Regions from separate parts of the Bacillus cereus group sp. BfR-BA-01360 genome, predicted to be linked through region 3. Evidence: riboswitches for the same ligand, from Rfam matches in the RefSeq annotation. Region 3 holds a riboswitch; each other region holds the start of a gene.

Region 1 (7,579 bases), on a different contig from region 3:
CGCTAGAAGCATTTCTGCCAAAATGGCCTCTTTTTTTGTAAGAAGAACTTGCTCAGCTTTAAAGTGCATTTCTGGTCGTTCCGGGAATAATTTTAATCCTTCTACTTCAACGATTCGTTCAGAAATATTTGGTGCATAATCGCCATAAATCCGTCGTAATTGTCCCTTTATTTTTGCCATCACAACGTCATAGTGGAATGGTTTTGTAATGTAATCATCCGCACCGCTTTCAATTGCCATAATTTGTTCCATCTCACCTGCACGAGCAGAGATGAAAATGATAGGACAGGTTGATTCATGACGAATTTGACGACACCAGTAAAAACCATCGAATTTAGGTAAATTAACATCAAGTAAGACAAGATGTGGATTTACAGCGTTAAATGATTCTAGAATATCATCGAAATTTTCCGCAATAACAGCTTCATAACCATATTTTTGAATATGAGATTGAAGCAAAGATGAAATATTTGGATCGTCTTCAACGATTAAAACTGTATACATATGTATATTCCTCCTCCAAAAGCCATTGTAGCTATAGTGTAACATGTGTTTCTTGTCTTTTCATTATGTTGCAATAAGTGCTACTAAACAGTATAGGACAAAAGTGGAAAAAGTAAAAAGATACATGTGAATCATTTACAATTATTTATTGTTGGTTAGATATTTAGATAAATATCTAAATGTCTAATTATTGATTCGCATCACTTAAAACTGCTGAATTTATTCAAGATGAAAAAAGAGGACAATTCGTTGTTTACTCTTTAAACACGACTGTATTTCCAGATTTATTAGCGTGGGTGTTTACGTTTACGACTAAAGGGGGAGAGGGAAAATGAAAAGCTGTTTTTCCTTCTAGGGGAAGAACAGCTTTTTTACTTTTACAAAGTTTGGATTCTAGAGTAGCAGGAAGGAAATAACCGCATTTAACATTCCATGTACAATGATATAGGTGCTGTTTAATCTTACAGAAATGTAATGTTCCTGTAAGAAGAATGAATGGATGGTTCTTGATCCTTGGTGTTACAGTAGTAAAGTAGTTATTTCGCAAAGCTGTATTTCGTTTTCTTCTACTAAAAGCCCTTACATAACTGACCTCTTTTTGTAAGAAACATCGATAGTGGCAAAAGTAGAGAGTAGATAGAGTGGAAAGAAAGAATAGAAGAAACGAGGAATGATAGATGAAAACAGTGCTAGAAGCAAGAAATATAAAAAAAATATATGATACAGGTGGAAATCAATTTGAAGCGTTAAAGAGCATTCATTTGGAAGTAAAAGAAGGTGAGTTCGTTGGAATTATGGGACCATCTGGTTCCGGTAAGACGACTCTTTTAAATGTTCTTTCTACAATTGATCATGCGACGAGCGGTGAGATTTTCATTGATGGAAGTGATATTGTAAAGATGAATGATGATACATTGGCTTTATTTCGCCGCAATCATTTAGGTTTCATTTTCCAAGAGTATAATTTACTAGATTCGTTAACAGTAAAAGAGAATATTGCGTTACCACTTGCATTATCAAAGATAAAAGCAAATGAAATTGACCGACGCGTACTTGAAATTGCGAAGAAGTTTGGAATTGATCATATTTTAAATCAATTTCCTTATCAAATATCTGGCGGACAAAAGCAACGCTGCGCAGCTTCTCGTGCTATTGTTACAAATCCAAGTATGATTTTTGGAGATGAGCCAACAGGGGCGCTTGATTCAAAAGCAGCGACTGATTTATTAGAAAGTATGAAATCATTGAATGAATATGATCATGCAACAATTTTAATGGTTACACATGATGCCTTTGCGGCAAGTTATTGTAAACGTGTTATCTTCATGAAAGATGGACAATTATATAAGGAATTACACCGTGGTGAGTTAGATTGTAAACAATTTTTCCAACAAGTTGTAGATGTAATGTCTGCTATTTCTGGAGGATCGGCCCACAACATTATCTAGCGTCGCTTTTTATAACATACAGCGGAAATTTAAAGGAATGAACAAATAGGATCATTCCGTTTCGATTCAGTTGATTCATACTATTAAATATTTGGTTTATAAATGGAGAAAGACTTTGCGGGTGTGCGCAAAGTCTTTTTTACTTCTTCATAAAATCTTAAGAATTTTTGATGCTATTTTTTAAAAAATGATTGATACACTTTGGCTATATGAAATGATATTGAAACAATTGTAGAAATGGCGACGAAGTATGGAATTTATTTCGGTGGTATTATTTTTAGCATTGCTAGTATTTCGTATTTGTGTATACAGAAAAAAAGTACGGTAGTAAATAAATAGGAATGAAATGTTTAAAACTACGTATTTTGTGATATCCTTCATAATAAACTAGCTCCTTTCGTAATGTAGCTCTGATTTGGTTTGTTTTTTATAGTTATTCAGTGTAACCAAATTAACCTACGAAATTACGGGTAAGGAGCTAGTTTCGTTCATGATAACTTTATCGCACGGTATTAGAGTTATAAATCATTGTAAAATGCCCAGGTAACAATTCAATGTGGCATGGTGTGTGCAGGGCACTTTCTCCATCTGTATCCACTTCTTTTTCCTCTTTCGTTTCAATGCGAATAGATTTTGCTTGTGCATGAAAAATATCATTTTCATCAGTGTCTTCAAAGAGTTTCTTGTTAATATAATCTCTAAATGCTTGGAAACCTGTTGATCTTACAGCAAAAATATCAAGGGAACCATCATCACATTGTACATTCGGAATGAAGGAAGGAATTCCACCAAGATATTCTCCATTTCCTATCATTACTAAGACAGCTTCATCCTCGTATATTTGTCCATCATACGTAATCTTGACAGAGAAAGTATCAGCATTTTTAACGGTACGAAGTGTACTTAAATAGTAACCAATTTTCCCAAGCTTTGCTTTTTCCTCTGCGTCAATGTTATGAGATACTTCCGAAACAAGTCCAATTCCCCAAAAATTTAAGAAGTATTGGTCATTTGCTTTTGCAACATCAACTGGCTTTGTATCTCCTTTTACAATCACATTTGCTGCATGAGCAATATTTTGTGGAATGCCAAGTGTACGAGAGAAGTCATTACAAGTTCCTCCTGGAATAATGGCAAGAGTTGGTCTTATTTCAAGAGGAGCTAGTCCATTTGTACATTCAAAAACGGTTCCATCACCGCCAAAGACAATGATTAAATCAACTTCACTTGCAAATTCTCTACAATATTTTGTCGCATCTCCTTGCTCTTTTGTATGAAGGATTCGTAAGTCGGGAAAAGTGGCTGCTAGTGGCGGGACAATTTTTTCTAGATTTGTATGTAAATCACCTTGTCCTGCTTTTGGATTGACAATGAGTAGAACTTTTTCAAACTCTGTCTTATTCATTTGTATCTCTCCCTTTGCCTCTTTAGTAATAATGCATGATAGAAATACACTTTCTGGAAGTGTCAACTTACTTTTCTGTTACAACGGAAGCGATGTATGGCAAGTTACGATATTTTTCTGCGCAGTCAATACCGTATCCAACAATGAATTCATCAGGGATTTGGAATCCTACATATTCTGCTTGTAAGTCTACTTTACGACGTTCTGGCTTATCCAGTAATGTACAGAATTTCAATGTTTTTGGTTTATGCATGAAGAAGTGATCTTTTAAGAAATGAAGTGTTAAACCAGAATCAATAATATCTTCTACAACAATGACATTTTTCCCGGTAATATTGACATCGATATCTTTTAGTAATTTAACTTTCCCCGTTGTTTCCGTTTGGTTACCATAGCTAGATGCAGAGATAAAATCAATAGTTACATCGTTTTTAATATGACGAATTAAATCAGCGGCAAAGACGAAAGAACCTTTTAATACAGCAATAATAATGATTTCTTCTCCAGCAAAATCACGCTCAATTTGGCTTGCTAATTCTTTGACTTTTGCCTGTAGTGTTTCTTCGGAGATTAATGTATCTTTTATTTTAATATTCATGAGAAGCCTCCTACGTTATAAAACTTATGAACATTTCGACTGTAAAGGATAGAGAAAGAAAAGTCAAAACATGATGATGAGAAGTGAAAATTCAATATTTTTTAACAAAATCCTCCGTAAAAGGTCTGATGATATGATATAATAGTGGTAAGGAAAACGTTTTCATGAAAGGTGAGAGTCATGAAAAAGAAACAGTACACAAGTGTTACATTTATAAAAGCATTATTTCTAACAATTGTTCTTGGGTTGCTAGCTTATATAATTGATATTCCTGTGCTTCGAGTTTCGTTAATTGGAATGACTTTAATTCTTGGAGCTATTTCTCATGGAATGATGCGTCAATTATATGAAGCGGGATTAAATAATAATAAAAAATAAAGTATAATGTAAGGCCTTCATTTATAAGAGATGGAGGTTTTTTTATCCCGCTATTTTAGGGCAGCCCGATTGGTGAGGGCTCATAATTAGTGGGGGATGAAGAAAACCACTACTGATTAAAGTTTCACTTTATTTCTTACAAAAATGTAAGGTGAATTGTAAGAATAATCGATAGTTGAGTAATATTATTTCGGGTACTATAAAAAGTGTAAGGAAAGAGACAAACCCATTTTAGGTAAATGTAGTTTTAGGCATTCTATGCGAAAAGGAGTAGGAGGGAATGAAGAAACGTTGGACAAACTTTGCTTTTCTATCTACTAGTAATACTATCATACTAGATGGAGAGATGACTCTTTCTCACTTATTTGATCAATCAGATGATGAAACTTCTTCAACATTTACAATGAGATGGTGTAAATGGGGCGAACATTGTAATTTGGAAGAAGGGACCCCTAATCAAGAGCAAAGAATCATCTTTACTAACCCTATTAAAGCATGGATTGTCCAATATCAGAAGTGTAACGTCAAAAATCACTTAAAGAAAACTGAGCCAAGACAATTTTCTTCGGATACTCCTATTCTAGAATTGCATGAAAGTAACAATTAAGTACTGAGACACGAAAAGGCACTGTAGAGAAAATCTACAGTGCCTTTTCCATTCTGTTCATAAAAAAGGTTGTAGAGAATTCTTTCTCTACAACTTAAAGAATAGCGTTTAGGCGCTCTTATTTTTTGAATGAATAGGATAAGCACGAATGCTTTGGAATAAACGTGGTGACGTTGTATATAGAAGCAATAGCAATACTGTACATAATGCAAAAGAAGCAAGCATTATACTACCATTTACAATGAAAGAGTATAGAAAGGCTGATTGTCCTTTTGGTGCGTATTGTCCCCAGAAAATAATTCCCGCAATAAAATGGCAGAAATAGCGTGCAAAACTGCCGATCAATGTTCCCAAGATTATATACAAGAGAACTTTTTTTCCTTGGTTATTTGAAATGGCTTTTTGAATTGAGCGATAAAATAAGCCAGCAAATCCAATAAAAGCAAAAGCAATGAAGTATTCAATAACCGCTTGTATTGGCGTTAAAATATAGGCATCTCCGAAGACAATTTGTAATAACCCCCAAATAAGCCCTCCTAAAAAGGCCATTTTGAATCCCCAGCGATACGCAATAATAAAAATAGGGATCATAGCAAATGAAACAGAACCGCCTGTTGGGATTTTAATTGATAATGGTAAAATGTCGATGATTAAGGCGAAGGCTGCGAGAATTGCAGATTCAATCATCGCTTGTAAATTGGTGTTACGCATGTTGACATTCCCCCTAAATCCAAGTTGCACAAAAAAGAATTATGTACCATAGGGAGATATAAAATACGTAATGAAGAAGAGGAGATGTATTTTAACGTTTGCACAATCCCTACATTAGCATTAACTAACAGGTTCTAAGGGTCGGAACAAATTGTTCCCTCTCAGCCATATAGCTCCCCCTGTGATAACGAAATTCTTTATTTGTTAAATTTATTTTAATCGAAATGGATGAGAAGGGCAAATGAATCTTGTATTGCCACTATTTCAATATAAGTGTACGAAAATGTTAACAAATAGAATAGAAAAGCTATAGTGTATGATTTATACAGTATGCTATAATTTATTGAAAATAATTATCATTATCTTTTAAGGGGGGAGATTATGAGTTTGGTTGATATTCAAATAGGTGAAAAAGTATTAGTGAAAAGTATGCAGGCATTAGATAAATTGTTAAAACGGAGATTAGTTGCATTTGGTCTTTCAGAAGGAAGTGAATTGCGTGTGAAACAAAAGGCGATGTTCAAAGGGCCGTTTACACTAGAGTGCCGCGGACAATTCATTAGTATTCGTCATTGCGATGCGAAAATGATAAAGGTGGAATTAGTGTGAATAAGGTTGCTTTGTTAGGGAATCCAAATACAGGAAAAACATCGTTATTTAATGCATTAACAGGTTCTTATGAATATGTAGGAAACTGGAGCGGGGTAACGGTAGAAAAAAAGATAGGGAAATTGAAAGATAAACAAGGAACATTAATTGATCTACCAGGTGTATATGATTTAAATCCTGTTTCTCGAGATGAGGGAGTCGTTACTCACTTTTTATTAACAGAGGAATTTCATTATATGTTAAATATTGTTGATTCTTCTCAATTTGAGCGCAATATGCATTTAACATTACAGCTTTTGGAATTTGGAAAGCCTATGTCTATTGGTTTAAATATGATTGATGTGGCAAAGCAACGCGGAATTGTGATTGATGTAAAAAGATTATCAGAAATATTGGGAGTAACAGTTGTTCCTGTTGTTGCAAGAAACGGGAAAGGTTGTGATGAATTACTAGCTACTCTTCATGAAAATAATAGGAAAGAAATGAACTCATTTATTCTTTCATATGGTGAACAAGTAGAGACAGCAATAGCAAGTATCATGACACTTTTTATGAAAGAAAATTATGAGCATTTAAGATGGCTAGCGCTTCAATTTTTAAGCAATAATGAAGTGGTGGAACAAGAGGTAATGGGATTATCTATTTATCATGAATTAGTAACAATACGCTCTCAGTTAGAGAAAAAACTGGATTGTACGTTAGAAGAGCATATGTATAACACGCGTGCAACGTATATTGAAAAGTTAAAAACAAGTGTCATTCAACATAAACAGGAAGGGAAAATTCCTTTTTCAGAAAAAATAGATAAGTTGATTGCACATAAAATTTTTGGACTGCCCATCTTTTTAGCAGTCATGTTTTTCATTTTTCAGGTTACGTTTACGTGGATTGGCACACCATTATCGGATATACTTGATGAATTTTTTAGTGGACAGCTTACAGATTGGGTTACAGCTGGGTTGATTCATATAGGAGCTTCTGATTTTATTCAAGCGCTTATTACGGAAGGAATTATTGCTGGCGTTGGTGCTGTATTAGTATTTGTCCCACAAATCTTTGCTTTGTTCTTTTTTATTTCATTATTAGAGGACTCCGGATATATGGCGCGAATCGCAGTTGTGATGGATAGAATTATGGAGTTCTTTGGTTTAAACGGAAAAGCGTTTATTCCAATGATTATCGGTTTTGGTTGTAACGTTCCGGGAATTATGGCAGCAAGAACAATTGAACAAGAAAAAGAACGACTGTTAACGGTCTTCGTAACACCATTTATGTCTTGTTCAGCGCGTCTACCTGTATATGCATTATTTGCAGGAGTT
Region 2 (7,579 bases), on a different contig from region 3:
AATGATGCATTTCGCCCAGTAAGTAAATATTGGGATCGCGTCAATCGTCCGGAACAATTAATGACAGCGATGATTAACGCGATGCGAGTATTAACAGACCCAGCTCATACAGGTGCAGTTACCATTGCACTCCCGCAAGATGTACAAACAGAATCATACGATTATCCAGTATATTTCTTTAAAAAGCGTGTACATCGCATTGAAAGACGTATGCCGACTCAAAGTGAAATTCATGATGCTTCAAGGCTTATTTTAAAGAAGAAAAAACCAATCATAATTTGCGGGGGCGGTGTACGTTACTCTGAAGCGGGGGAAGTACTGAAACGTTTTTCCGAGAAATTCCGCATACCGTTTGGGGAAACGCAAGCTGGAAAAAGTGCTATCGAAAGCGGTCATGCAATGAATTTAGGAGGTATTGGCGTTACTGGAAACTTAGCTGCCAATCGTATTGCGAAAGAAGCAGATTTAGTAATTGGAGTTGGAACACGCTTTACTGATTTTACAACATCATCAAAAGCGCTTTTCCAAAATGAAGATGTTGAGTTTCTAACGATTAATGTGTCAGATTTTCATGCTGGCAAATTAGATGCAACTAAGGTTGTCGCAGATGCGAAGGTTTCGTTAGAAGAACTTGAAAACGTATTGGAAAGTAAGGAATATCAATCTAGTTACATAGACGAAATTGATGCGGTGAAACAGTTATGGAATCAAGAATTGAAGAGACTTTATCAAATCGATTATAAAGAAGATGGATTCAAACCAGAAATTAAAGGCCATCTAGACGAAGCACTACCAGAATTTTATGAAACAGTGGGCTCTTGCCTTACACAAACGAAAGTGATTGGGGAAATCAATAGATTACTTGATGAGGATGCTATTATTATTGGCGCAGCAGGAAGTCTTCCAGGTGACTTGCAGCGCATGTGGATGAGTAAAAAGCCAAATACGTACCATATGGAATATGGATATTCTTGTATGGGATACGAAATTTCTGGAGCGCTTGGTGTTAAAATGGCTGAACCAAATAAAGAAGTATATGCGATGGTTGGAGATGGAAGTTATTTAATGCTTCATTCAGAACTTGTAACTAGTATACAAGAAGGTAAAAAAATCAATGTTCTTTTATTTGATAATGCCGGATTTGGTTGCATTAACAATCTTCAAATGTCAAATGGTATGGGAAGTTTCGGTACAGAGTTTCGTCATAGAGAAAATGAAGTTGGAACGCCAGCAGGAAGATTTATGAAAATAGATTTTGCACAAAGTGCAGCTGGTTATGGCGTGAAAACATATCGTGTAACAACGATAGAAGAGTTAGTAGCTGCTCTAGAAGATTCGAAAAAACAAACGATCTCTACACTCATTGATATAAAAGTATTACCTAAAACGATGACAAATGGATATGACTCTTGGTGGAATGTTGGTGTTGCTGAGATAACTGAAAATAAGAAAATTCAAGCGGCTTGTGAAGAGCGAATGAGCCATTTAAAACAAGCAAGACAATATTAAAATGCCTTTCTTATTTAATAGAAGGCAATGAAGCAATTTGTTTCATTGCCTTTTCTAAAGGGAAAAAGGAGCTGAACAAAATGTTTAAAGAAGGAACTGTAAAACTTGGCATTGCACCAATTGGGTGGACCAATGATGATATGCCTGAATTAGGAAAAGAAAATACATTTGAACAATGTATTAGTGAAATGGCGTTAGCTGGTTTTACTGGTACTGAAGTTGGCAATAAGTATCCAAGAGATGTAGACGTTTTAAAGAAAGCGTTATCGCTAAGGAAGATGGAAATCGCAAGTGCGTGGTTTAGCGCTTATGTAACAACAAAGCCGTTACATGAAACAGTGAATCCATTTATAGAACATTGCGATTTCTTGCAGAAAATGGGAGCGAAAGTCGTTGTTGTATCAGAACAAGGACATAGTATTCAAGGGCTGATGAATACACCTCTTTTTGAGAAGAAACCGATTTTTGATGAGGAAAGTTGGCAAAAGCTTGCGGAAGGCTTAAATATTTTAGGAAAACTAGCTCAAGAGCGTGGACTTTATCTTGTTTATCATCATCATATGGGAACGGGAGTACAGACAACGGCAGAAATTGAAAAATTGATGTCTTTAACAAATCCAAATGTTGTTCATTTACTCTATGACACGGGGCATCTCGTTTTTTCTGGTGAGGACCCAATGTATATATTAGAAAAGTACATGGACCGCATCAAACATGTACATTTAAAAGATGTGCGCTTAAATATTGCAGAGAAAGTAAAACAAAATAAATTAAGCTTTTTACAAGGAGTGAAAGAGGGAGTATTTACAGTTCCAGGTGATGGCAGTATTAACTTTGAACCGATATTTAAGAAATTAGCTAAAAAGCATTATACAGGATGGCTATTAGTAGAGGCAGAACAAGATCCAGCAAAAGCAAATCCCTTTGAATATGCAGTAAAGGCGCGAACATACATAAATGAAATTTGTAATTTAAAAAAACAAAATAGGTAGGTGTTTTTCATGAAACGTGTAAAGGTTGGTATTGTTGGGTTAGGGAGACTTGGGAAAAAACATGCAGAGAATCTTGCATTTCATATTCGCAACTGTGAGTTAACAGCAGTATGTAGTGTAATTGAAGAGGAAGTAAAACAAGCGCAGAAAGAATGGGGCATACCATACGGTTATACAGATTATGATGAAATGCTGCGAAATGAAGAATTAGATGCAATCTTTATTGCTTCGCCATCTGGGTTTCATTGCGAACAGATTGAAAAAGCATTAGAAGCAGGGTTTCATGTTTTTAGCGAAAAACCACTGGGACTATATTTAGAAGAGGCTCTTCATGTAGAAAAAGTAGTACAAAGGCATCCCGATCAAGTATTTATGCTTGGATTTATGAGACGCTTTGATAAATCTTATATGTATGCAAAAAGAAAAATTGAAGAAGGCGTAATCGGTAAGCCAGTTTTAGTGCGGTGCTATGGTATAGATCCGACAAAAGCTCTTGGTAGTTTTGTGAAATTCGCAAAGAGCAATTATAGCGGGGGCTTATTTTTAGATATGGCCATTCATGATTTAGATTTAGCAAGGTGGTATTTAGAATCAGAGGCAAAACAAGTATGGGCAATTGGAGGAGCATTTGCTTGTCCTGAATTTAAGGAATTTAACGATGCAGATACTGGAGCGGCACTCATAAAATTTGAAAATGATACAATGGGTATTTTTGTCGCAGGGCGAAACTGCATACATGGTTATCATATTGAAACAGAAATTATCGGTACAAAAGGATCGCTTCGCGTTGGTACAGTTCCAGAAAAAAATGCCGTGACTGTTTTTGATCAAACAGGTGCAGTTCGCGAGTGTTCAGAGGGATTTTTAGAGCGTTTTGAACAAGCATATTTAAGTGAAGTAGAAGAGTTTATTCAATGTATTATCGAAAAACGTAAGCCAGCCATTACTGTACAAGACGGAGTAAAATCAACAGTGATCGGATATGCATGTAAAGAATCATTTGAAACAGGTGAACTTATTAATGTTCGGAACTTTCGGTCAAATAAAATTCATTCGTAATATACTTCTAGATTATAAGATGGGGTAGGTAGAGAGCTTCTATAATACAAAATAAAGAAGAAGAGGGCGCCCTACCCCCTTTTAGAGAAATAGATATCATTTGAAAGGGGTTTATTGCTCCATGGCATTTGTAACAGTCATTACATTTTTAGTATATACGATTTTCATTGCCTGGTTTTCTTGGTATAAGACGAGGCATATTAATTTAGATAGTTCAGATGGTTATTTTTTAGGTGGTAGAAGTTTGACTGGTATCGTTATCGCAGGATCACTTGTATTAACAAACTTATCGACAGAACAAATGGTAGGGCTAAATGGACAAAGCTATGCAACTTCAATGGTCGTTATGGCTTGGGAGGTAACCGCTCCTTTAGCGCTCATTTTTATGGCATTTGTCTTTTTACCTCGTTACTTAAAAAGTGGAATTACAACAATTCCTGACTTCCTAGAGCAACGCTACGATTTACGAACAAGACAAATTATTTCCATTCTATTTTTATTAGGCTATGCCATCGCTTATTTACCAACTGTATTGTATTCCGGTGCGTTAGTACTTGATAGCATCTTTAATATTTCACAACTATTTGGGCTTAGTAATTTCACAACAATTATGGTGATTGCGCTTATCATTGGTATGACTGGTATTGCCTATGTTGTATTTGGCGGCCTACGTGCATGTGCGATTTCAGATACGCTAAATGGAATTGGTTTAATTATTGGAGGATGCTTAATTCCAATTCTTGGTCTTCTTGCACTTGGAAAAGGGAGTATTATGGATGGTGTAAATCTTTTATTACATTCTCATCCAGAAAAATTGAATGCAATTGGAGATTCGCAAGATTCTGTACCTTGGACAACAATTTTCATGGGCTTATTGTTTAATAACTTATTTTATTGGTGTACCAATCAAGCTATTGTCCAACGTGCACTCGGGGCAAAAAATTTAGCAGAAGGACAAAAAGGAGTATTGTTGGCAGGATTATTTAAAGTATTTGGAGCATTGTATTTAGTGCTGCCAGGAATCATTGCCTTCCATTTATTTGGCGATCAATTAAAAAATGCTGATATGGCTTATCCGATGTTAGTAATTAAGATTTTGCCTATCGCATTATCAGGCTTTTTTGCCGCTGTATTGTTCGGTGCTATTTTAAGTTCATTTAACGGTGCATTAAATAGTTCGATCACTTTATTCACACTGGATTTTTATAAACCCATTTTCAAGAAAGAAGCAAGCGAAAAAGAGTTGGTGAAAGTAGGACGTATTTTTGCGATTACACTCGGTCTCATTGCGGTTATCGTATCACCATTTATTTTATATGCACCTTCTGGATTATATAACTACTTACAAGAAATGTTTGGTTTTTACAATGTACCAATTATCGCCGCTGTTGTCGTAGGATTTTTTAGTAAAAAAGTACCTGCAAGTGCTCCGAAAATTGCTTTAGTCTTTCATATTATTTTGTATGCGCTCTCAAAAGTGTTTTTAGGATCTATTAATTTCTTATATATTCTTAGTGTACTATTCCCAGCATGTGTAATTGTGATGCTAGTGATTGGAAAATTAAAACCAAGAGAAACAGACTTTGAACTTTTCGATGCTAATAAAGTTGATTTAAAGCCATGGAAATATGCAAAGGTATTTTCAATCTTCCTTATTATATTCATGCTAGGTGCCTATGTATTATTCTCGCCTGTTGGGTTAGCCGCACAGTAATGATGTTTTTTATATCAATATACTATATAAGTTTGGATAATTGACAATTCTCTAAATTATGTTATGATAACTATCAAAACTATATAGTTCTCATCTATCCACTAGGGGTGCCGATATTGGCTGAGATTAAAGTTTATCTTTGAGACCCTTAGTACCTGATCTGGTTCGTACCAGCGTAGGGAAGTGGAAATGACAAAATAAAAGCCACTTTCTTTACCTACTAAGGAAGTGGCTTTTATTTTGTACATGTCTATTTTTTCGTTAGATGTTAGCTGAGTGTAGCATATATGAGGAGGGATATAAATGTCATTTTCACAGTTATTACGTCAAGAAGTTGCTCCGATTTGGCAAGCGAGTTTTGAGCATCCATTTATTAAAGAACTAGGTGAGGGAACACTAGATTTAGCTAGCTTTCGTTACTACGTTTTACAAGATTCCTACTATTTGAGTCACTTCGCTAGAGTACAAACATTAGGGGCAGCGAAGGCGATCGAATTGAAAACGACAGCTCGCATGGCACATCATGCACAAAATACATATGAAGCAGAATTGTCATTGCATGAAAATTTTGCGGAAAAATTAGGAATCACTGAAGAAGAAAAAGCATCCTTTATTCCAGCACCGACAGCTTATGCATATACATCCCATATGTATCGCGCTGCTTATGAAGGGCATTTAGGTGATATTATTGCAGCCATTTTACCGTGTTATTGGCTATATTATGAAATTGGCGAGCGTCTTAAAGAGTGTAAGCCAGAAGAACCGATTTACCAAGCATGGATTTCAGCATATGGTTCGGATTGGTTCCGCACATTAGTAGAAGAACAAATTATGCGATTAGATCAAATTACGGAAACAGTAACAGAGTCGGATCGTAAACGTATGAAACAGCATTTTATCATTAGTAGTCAATATGAATATTCGTTCTGGGAGATGGCTTATACGTTAGAGAAATGGCCTGTTGAAGAAAAAATAGCAACCCGGTAGATATTCATTTTATTTCGTCATTTTTCATAATATATTATGAAAAAATTATATAATTAAAAGAGAAATAGGAAAGATAAAGAGGAGGTAGAACCCTCCTCCTTTTTTTACTGTTTTTTAACAAAAAATGGATTTTAATGATGGTATAATAAAAGTAAAAAGGGGGGTGGAATCTGTATTTTGTTTCAAAGTTTAACAGTCTATTGATTTTGGATTTTATGTAAAATAACGAAAAAAGAGAGGAAGTATTTACTTTATGGAAACGATACAGTTGTTAGCCTTTAAAGATGTAATAGATCCACTTTTTGAGCAAACAGTATTTTATGTGCAGTGGCCAAAACATTGGTCAAGTTTGTTATTAGAGCACAATAGACCATACGAATTAATAAAAAAATTTAAACTTTTAAATAAAAGATTGTATATTATGTTTTCGGATATTTTATTCATTGAGCACGACCCATATAAGTTAGCAGAAGATAGCCTATGGATTATATGTTTAAAACCTCTTAGCTCTGAACAGTTAGAATATATTTGTCGTCAATGGTATGCGTATATTCATAACTGGAAACCGACCGAAATGCCTGGAGAAGTTTTATTAGAATGGCAACCTAGTGCGATTTCAAAGTTGTCGTTACTACATGATAAAAAAACATTTTATATATGGGTACCAGCATTAATTTCACATTTGTTTTGTGAACGCGCGCTGCATCTATCTATAGGAAATAAGCAATATGAAGAAGTTCCTTTTTACCCGCTTCGAGAGCAAAATAGATGTGAAGCGATGTCTGAGCCTATTCAGGATAAAAAGACAAAAGAATATTTTTCTTATATATATCGGTTTGAGCTTATCACTCGTGGAATTGAAAATATGTTTCTACTTAAAGTTTCTATTGGTAAAAGGCGTTTTTATCAAACAGCAAATCAATATGCAAATTATATGATTATGAAAAAAAGAAAAGGAACTGTACTAGTCTCTAACTGCCATAATGAAAAGGATAAGTTTGTTACACTCAAAATAGAAGACGCGCGATTTGGAGTGAATTGGTCCAAAGCTTATCGGGAATTACAGAATGTTTTTATGCTTAAGAAACAGTTAGATTTAGTTAAGATTATGCAAAGTCCAAAAAAATATATAAAAGGGAAAAGGATACGAGCACTTGTTATATATGATGAAAATATTTTTAAAGTTCCCGGTACGAAAATAAAACGTGGGATCAGTAGAAGAGAGAAAGAAGTACTCTTACAAGCATTTCATCAGCGATTTCCTCATTGTACATATATTCCGCTATGTAAAAATATAACTATAAATCAAAATGATGAG
Region 3 (7,579 bases):
TCGTTGTTTGAGCTTCGATACCGTAGTATGTTTGAGCTTTAAAGTTTTTGATTTCATCTTCACGACTCGCAATAATAGCTACAGTTGGTGTTTGCACACGCCCACAGTTTAATTGAGCATTGAATTTTGTTGTTAATGCACGAGTAGCATTTAAGCCGATATACCAATCAGCTTCAGAACGAGCAACGGCTGAGGCGTATAAATTATCATAAGTTTTACCTGGTTTTAAATTACGAAAACCATCTTTAATTGCTTTGTCTGTTACAGAAGAAATCCATAAACGTTTAATGGGTTTCTTCACTTTTGCTTTTTCAATAATCCAACGGGCAACCAATTCTCCCTCTCTTCCTGCATCAGTAGCCACAATTATCTCATTAACATCATTTCGACTAAGTTGATGTTTCACAGCATGAAACTGTTTTCCCGTTTGTTTTATAACAACTAATTTCATACGTTCTGGAAGCATAGGAAGATCTTCAAGATTCCATGTTTTATACTTATTATCATAAGCCTCAGGGTCTGCAAGTGTCACTAAGTGTCCAAGAGCCCAAGTCACGATATATTTATCCCCTTCTAAAAATCCATTTCCTTTTTTTGTACACTTTAATACTTTTGCGATATCCCGTGCAACTGATGGTTTCTCAGCAATTACTACACTCTTTGCCATGTATTCAAACTCCTTTACTAACTATATACCGTATAATATACCACAGTTTTCAAGAAGAACAGTAAGGAACACCTTCTATTTGGTAGTTATAATTGACATAGCTTCTTTAAGAATCTCTACTTCTTGTCTTAATTTCTTATTTTCTTTATAAACCTTATGAAACTGCTTTGGAGTCACTATCATTTGCTGTTTGGAATAGAGCTTCATCTGTTTATCCCGCTATTTTCTCACTTCAAGAATGGGAGGGAAGCAAGGAAGATAAGGATGAGGGCTGCCCGTAGCAGCTTGATTGGTGGGGATAATCGGTAGAGTATGGGGGATTTCGATTGCTTACAACTTCACTGCATTATAAGTTATACGTTGACATCGCAAATGAAATTCATTATCATTAAAAAGAGGTTACCATAACGTTGCCGAAACGTCAGATGAATCCGATTGATACATCTAAAAAAGGTTGGATTATGACGAATAGTTCGCGGCAAGAAATGGAAGCGCTTGCTAGAATTATGATTTCTATCATTCTATAAATAGGTGAGGGGGATAAAATGATAGGATTATAATCTGTTTGAAATCAAGTGATGGCGACAGAACATAATCTGTACCATGAAAACATTATGAAAAAAAGATATTTATTTATCATGCTTATTGTTTTATCGGTTGCATCTATTTTTATTGGTGTAAAAGATGTGAGTCTAACAGATGTTTTGCATTGGAATCAAGAGAAAATGCAAATTGTATTTATCAGTAGATTACCACGTCTCATTAGTATTATTGTTGCTGGTGTCAGTTTAAGTATAAGTGGTTTAATTATGCAGCAACTGAGCAGAAATAAGTTTGTATCTCCAACAACTGCGGGAACGATGGATAGTGCAAAGTTGGGCGTTTTAGTCTCCTTAATGTTATTTACGACAGCAAGCCCGCTTGAAAAAATGTTTATCGCATTTATTTTTGCGCTAGCTGGTACATTTTTGTTTATGCAAATTTTAAAGCGAATTAAATTTAAAGATGCCATTTTTATTCCGCTTGTTGGAATTATGTTTGGAAACATTATTAGTTCCATTACAACATTTTTTGCTTATAAATATGATTTAATTCAAAATATTAATTCGTGGCTACAAGGTGACTTTTCAATGATTATGAAGGGGAGATATGAGATCTTATATTTCAGTATTCCGCTTGTAATCATCGCCTTTTTATATGCAAATCGTTTTACCGTTGCTGGAATGGGGGAAGATTTTGCAGCGAATTTAGGAATGAATTACAATCGAGTGCTAAATATTGGGCTTATTATCGTTTCTCTCATCTCTGCATTAGTTGTTTTAACTGTTGGGATGATTCCATTTTTAGGACTTATTATTCCAAATATCGTTTCAATTTATCGCGGAGATCATTTGAAAAATAGTTTACCTCATACTGCCTTGTTAGGAGCTGTTTTTGTACTAGCTTGCGATATACTTGGTAGGGTCGTAATTTATCCGTATGAAATTTCGATTGGTCTTACAGTAGGAGTGATCGGAAGCGGAATCTTCCTTTATTTATTAATGAGGAGAAACGCATATGCAACATAGAAAACAAAAGAATTATAAGTTGATGTTGGCAGTACTTGCCGTTGTATCCGTAATAGCCATTGGAATCTTTTTATTCATTAACTTAAATATGAACACACTAGATTATGCTTTACCAAGAAGAGCGAAGAAATTGTTAGCAATGATCATAACAGGTGGAGCTATTGCGTTTTCATCCATGATCTTCCAAACGATTAGTAATAACCGTATTTTAACACCGAGTGTGATTGGGTTAGATTCGCTTTACATGTTTATTCAAACTTTTGTTGTGTTTTTATTTGGGTCACAGCATTTTGCTATGATGAATACAAATGCGAACTTTCTTATATCCGTTAGTTTAATGGTGATTTTTTCACTGTTTCTTTATAAATTTTTATTTAAAAGAGAAGGAAATAATATTTATTTCTTACTCTTAATCGGATTAATATTCGGGACATTCTTTCAAAGTTTGTCTTCTTTTATGCAAGTGCTTATTGATCCGAATGAGTTTCAAATTGTGCAAGGAAAAATGTTTGCCAGTATTAACAACGTGAAAACAGAGTTACTTGCAGTATCCGTTATTGGGATTATAGTAGTGGTTGCTTACGTATATAAAGAGTTGAAACTATTAGACGTATTATCACTTGGAAGAGAAGAGGCAATTAACTTAGGCGTAGATTATGACAAAGTCGTAAAAAAACTTTTAATTGTTATCGCAATTTTAGTTTCTATTTCTACAGCGCTAGTTGGTCCAATTACATTTTTAGGATTACTTGTAGTAAACGTTGCGCGTGAATTCTTGTACACATATAAACACAAATATTTAATTATGGGTTCTATCTTTATTAGTATTATCGCTCTAGTAGGTGGACAATTGATTGTTGAAAGAGTATTTGAATTTAATACAACTTTAAGCGTCATTGTAAACTTTGTTGGGGGCGTATACTTCATTTATCTTCTATTGAAGGAGAGTAAATCATGGTAGAAGTAAGAAATATATCAAAACAATATGGAAGCAAAAATGTTGTTGAAGATGTTTCGATTAAAATTGCAAAAGGAAAAATCACATCTTTCATCGGTCCGAATGGGGCAGGAAAAAGTACAGTGCTTTCCATGATTAGCAGATTATTAAAAAAAGATGCTGGTGAAATTTATATAGAGGATAAAGAAATTAGTGAGTGGAATAGTAATGAGCTTGCAAAAAAAATTTCTATTTTAAAGCAAACGAATCACATTAATTTGCGTCTCACGATTCGCGAACTAGTCAGCTTTGGTAGATTCCCATATTCACAAGGAAACTTGACCAAGGAAGATGAGAAACATATTGAGGAAGCAATTCGTTATATGGAGCTTGAGGATATTCAGCATAAATATTTAGACCAACTAAGTGGTGGGCAAAGACAACGGGCGTATATCGCTATGGTGATTGCTCAAAATACGGAATATATTTTGCTAGATGAGCCACTTAACAATTTAGATATGAAGCATTCTGTACAAATTATGAAAGTACTGAGACGCTTAGTTGAAGAACTAGGGAAAACAGTTGTAATTGTAATTCATGATATTAATTTTGCTTCTTGTTATTCTGATCATATTGTTGCTTTGAAAGATGGAAAGGTCATGAAAGAAGGGCCAACAAATGAAATTATTAATCCAGCAGTCTTAAAGGGGATTTATGATATGGACATCCACATTGAAGAAATAGCTGGAAATAATATTTGTATTTATTTTTCATAAGAGGAAGTTATTTTTGATTGTGCAAATGCACGATCAATTAAAATAATTTAAAAAAACTTATAGAGGTGATTGAAATGAAAAAGTTAGCGATGCTACTATTAACTTTCATGCTTGCTATCATGGCTGTAGCATGTAGCAATAATGCTTCTACTGATAAAAAGACAGAAGCTAGTGAAAGTAAAGCGAAAGAAATTACAATCAAGCATAAGTTAGGGGAAACAAAAGTTAAAACAAACCCGAAAAAAGTTGTAGTATTTGACTTTGGTTCATTAGACACTTTAGATAAATTAGGCGTTGATGTGGCTGGTGTACCACAGAAAAATATCCCATCGTATCTTTCAAAATATAAAGATAAAAAATATACAAATGTTGGTGGCTTAAAAGAGCCAGATTTCGAAAAAATTAACGAAATGAATCCAGATTTAATTATCATTTCTGGAAGACAAGCTGATTCATACAAAGAATTTGAAAAAATTGCTCCAACAATTTATGTAGAGTTAAATACAAAAGATTACATGAAATCATTTAAAGAAAACGTTGAAACATTAGCAAAAATCTTCGGTAAAGAAGAACAAGCGAAAAAAGAAATTGCAGCAGTTGAAAAAGACGTAGCAGCATTAAATGAAAAAGCTAAGAAGAGCGATAAAAAAGGGTTAGTTATTTTAGCGAATGATGGTCAAGTAAGTGCATATGGGCCACAATCTCGCTTCGGTATTATCCATGATGTATTTGGGATAACTCCTGTTGACCCAAATATTAAAGCTGATACACATGGTAACAAAGTTTCATTCGAATATATTTTAGAGAAAAACCCAGGTTACTTATTTGTAGTAGATAGAGGTGCTGTTGTTGGCGGTAAATCTTCTGCAAAACAAGTAGTGGAAAACGAAATTGTTAGCAAAACAAATGCTGTGAAAGATGGCAATGTAGTTTATTTAGATCCAAACTACTGGTACCTATCTGGTGGCGGGCTTGAGTCTGTATCAGAAATGGTAAAAGAAGTATCTAAAGCTTTAAAATAATAAAATGAAAAACAGCGATAGGAGCGCATCCTATCGCTGTTTTTCTATGCATACTGATTCGGTATAAAGCAATATAAAGACGAATGCTCTCTTTTCACTTCACCTTTCATATAGAAAGGAAAGAACTTGTTATTTTACTAGAATAAGAGTAGACTTTGAAGTAGATGAATAAGAAAGCACATGGGAGTTTGCGGATGCAGACTGAGAGTACGGCTAATCTGTCGTTGACCATTAGAACCTGTTGGATAATGCCAGCGTAGGGAGAGTGTAAAAAACACATGTTCAGGCACTTTGCATACGCGAAGTGTCTTTTTGTGTATCTCCCATTACGGAAACGAGGAGGAGATGAAACAATGCATATAACAGAAATTGCTAAAGTGGTGGAACAAGTAAGAAAAACGAATCCACTTGTGCATAATATTACAAATGTAGTTGTAACGAACTTTACAGCAAATGGCTTGCTAGCGTTAGGGGCATCACCAGTCATGGCATATGCAAAAGAAGAAGTAGCAGAGATGGCTAGCATTGCAGGAGCACTCGTTTTAAATATGGGTACGCTCCGGCCAGATGAAGTTGAAGCAATGCTCATTGCTGGAAAAGCAGCGAATCAACAGCATGTCCCAGTATTATTTGATCCAGTTGGGGCAGGAGCAACTTTGTATCGAACAGAAGTGGCAAGACATATACCAAATGAAATAAAGTTAGCGATGATCCGCGGAAATGCAGCGGAAATTGCGAATGTTATTCATGAAAAATGGGAAATCAAAGGTGTGGATGCTGGAACTGGAAATGGTGATTCTGTAGCAATTGCAACAAAAGCAGCGAACAAACTAGGTACAGTCGCGGTAATTACAGGAAAAGAAGATATTGTCACAGATGGTAAGCGAACCGTTATAATTCGTAACGGTCATCCAATTTTAACAAAGGTGACAGGAACAGGTTGTTTATTAACTTCAGTAATGGGAGCATTTGTGGCAGTTGAACAAGATTATGTAAAAGCAGCGGTTGCTGCATTAACGTTTTATGGAGTAGCAGCGGAGATTGCTGCGAGTAAAACAGTAGATCAGGGACCAGGCAGTTTCCAAGTAGAATTCTTAAATCAATTAGCAAATGTTACCATAAGCGATATTGAACAATATGGAAAAGCAGAAGAAGTTCGTTAGGGAGATGAGAGAGATGGCACGCATTGAAACAGAAAAGATGTCTCAGTTATTACAAGTATATTTTATTATGGGGAGCAATAACTGTCACAAGGGTCCATTACAAGTAATGAAAGAAGCACTAGATGGTGGCATTACCCTTTTTCAATTTCGGGAAAAAGGAGAAGGAGCTCTAACTGGAGAGAAAAGAGTCCAATTTGCCAAACAGTTACAAGCGCTATGTAGGGAGTATCGAGTTCCTTTTATTGTGAATGATGATGTGGATTTAGCGCTTAAGCTGGATGCAGACGGTGTTCATGTTGGACAAGATGATGAAGGAATTGAAGTTGTCCGTGAAAAAATGGGCGATAAAATTGTTGGAGTGTCTGCTCATACAATAGAAGAAGCGCATTTTGCCATTGCAAATGGTGCGGATTATTTAGGAATAGGCCCTATTTTTCCAACAAACACAAAAAAAGATACAAAAGCAGTTCAAGGATTAAATGGATTACGTTATTTTCGGGAAAAAGGTATTAATATACCGATAGTTGGAATCGGTGGAATTACAATCGAAAATGCTTCTTCAGTAATAGAAGCAGGAGCAGATGGTGTTTCGGTTATTTCAGCCATTAGTTTGGCGAGTTCAGCCTTTGACAGTGCGAAAGCATTCGTGCATCAAGTGAAGAAGTAAAGATGGGGATTGAACAGTTGTTTTCTCATCTTACATGAGAAAACGATGGAGTTAATGGAAGTATTTAAAACATATAATGTGGAGTGCAAATGTATTGTAAGAGAAGGATTAGGGAACTTTTTTCCAGATGATTTTCCAAAGTTATTAGCAGAGGCAAGTCAATATATATTGGAGCCTAGTATAGAGTAGAAGAGTTTAGTTGGAGGATTGTATAAAACAAAGGTACTAGTTTAAACAAACGTTTGATTAAATGGAAAAAAAGCGCATGACTTATAGAATAAGTCATGCGCTTTTTTGTTAAAACATAATCGAAATAAGTAACATTCCGATACCGATAGAAGCAAAGGTTGCAATGAGACCAGGAATCATAAAACTATGATTTAGTACATATTTACCAATACGTGTTGTGCCTGTACGGTCAAAGTTAATTGCAGCAACGATTGTTCCGTAATTTGGAATGAAGAAGTAACCATTTACTGCAGGGAACATTGCAATAAGAAGTGCTGGTGAAATACCAAGCGATAAGCCAAGTGGCATAAGAGCACGTACAGTAGCTGCTTGGCTATACAATAAGATAGATAGAACAAATAGTGCAATAGCGAATAACCATGGTGCACTTGTTACTAAATGTTGAATAGATCCTTGAATGAAAGTTAAGTTACCATTAAAGAACGTGTCGCCCATCCAAGCGATACCAAAAATAGCAACAACAGCTGTAGCACCAGCCTTAAAAACGTTACCAGATACAATGCTTTCTACATTTGGTTTACATAAAATAA

The links. Region 3 has a riboswitch for thiamine pyrophosphate ahead of thiM (hydroxyethylthiazole kinase). Riboswitches for the same ligand answer to the same signal wherever they lie in the genome.
Positions count from the first base shown of each region.
Region 1: it holds a riboswitch for thiamine pyrophosphate, as region 3 does, so the genes downstream of both, thiT (energy-coupled thiamine transporter ThiT) here and thiM (hydroxyethylthiazole kinase) in region 3, are expected to answer to the same signal.
Region 2: it holds a riboswitch for thiamine pyrophosphate, as region 3 does, so the genes downstream of both, tenA (thiaminase II) here and thiM (hydroxyethylthiazole kinase) in region 3, are expected to answer to the same signal.

Region 1 covers NZ_JAKUFV010000009.1:29,006-36,584, forward strand. The annotation lists gene MR056_RS10560 (response regulator transcription factor) at 1-504, opposite strand, end outside; partial or broken gene MR056_RS10565 (transcriptional regulator) at 705-839, shown strand; gene MR056_RS10570 (ABC transporter ATP-binding protein) at 1,182-1,952, shown strand; gene MR056_RS10575 (diacylglycerol/lipid kinase family protein) at 2,452-3,357, opposite strand; gene hpt (hypoxanthine phosphoribosyltransferase) at 3,425-3,955, opposite strand; gene MR056_RS10585 (hypothetical protein) at 4,136-4,333, shown strand; gene MR056_RS10590 (hypothetical protein) at 4,614-4,940, shown strand; gene thiT (energy-coupled thiamine transporter ThiT) at 5,049-5,651, opposite strand; TPP riboswitch at 5,740-5,841, opposite strand; gene MR056_RS10600 (FeoA family protein) at 6,033-6,260, shown strand; gene feoB (ferrous iron transport protein B) at 6,257-7,579, shown strand, end outside.
Region 2 covers NZ_JAKUFV010000002.1:292,597-300,175, reverse strand. The annotation lists gene iolD (3D-(3,5/4)-trihydroxycyclohexane-1,2-dione acylhydrolase (decyclizing)) at 1-1,509, shown strand, start outside; gene iolE (myo-inosose-2 dehydratase) at 1,590-2,501, shown strand; gene iolG (inositol 2-dehydrogenase) at 2,511-3,560, shown strand; gene MR056_RS03310 (solute:sodium symporter family transporter) at 3,682-5,274, shown strand; TPP riboswitch at 5,368-5,473, shown strand; gene tenA (thiaminase II) at 5,578-6,261, shown strand; gene MR056_RS03300 (pPIWI_RE module domain-containing protein) at 6,515-7,579, shown strand, end outside.
Region 3 covers NZ_JAKUFV010000011.1:17,256-24,834, forward strand. The annotation lists gene MR056_RS11970 (DNA topoisomerase III) at 1-667, opposite strand, end outside; gene MR056_RS11975 (ABC transporter permease) at 1,282-2,235, shown strand; gene MR056_RS11980 (iron chelate uptake ABC transporter family permease subunit) at 2,225-3,196, shown strand; gene MR056_RS11985 (iron ABC transporter ATP-binding protein) at 3,190-3,948, shown strand; gene MR056_RS11990 (siderophore ABC transporter substrate-binding protein) at 4,023-4,970, shown strand; TPP riboswitch at 5,141-5,250, shown strand; gene thiM (hydroxyethylthiazole kinase) at 5,324-6,133, shown strand; gene thiE (thiamine phosphate synthase) at 6,147-6,800, shown strand; gene MR056_RS12005 (hypothetical protein) at 6,846-6,989, shown strand; gene MR056_RS12010 (anaerobic C4-dicarboxylate transporter family protein) at 7,098-7,579, opposite strand, start outside.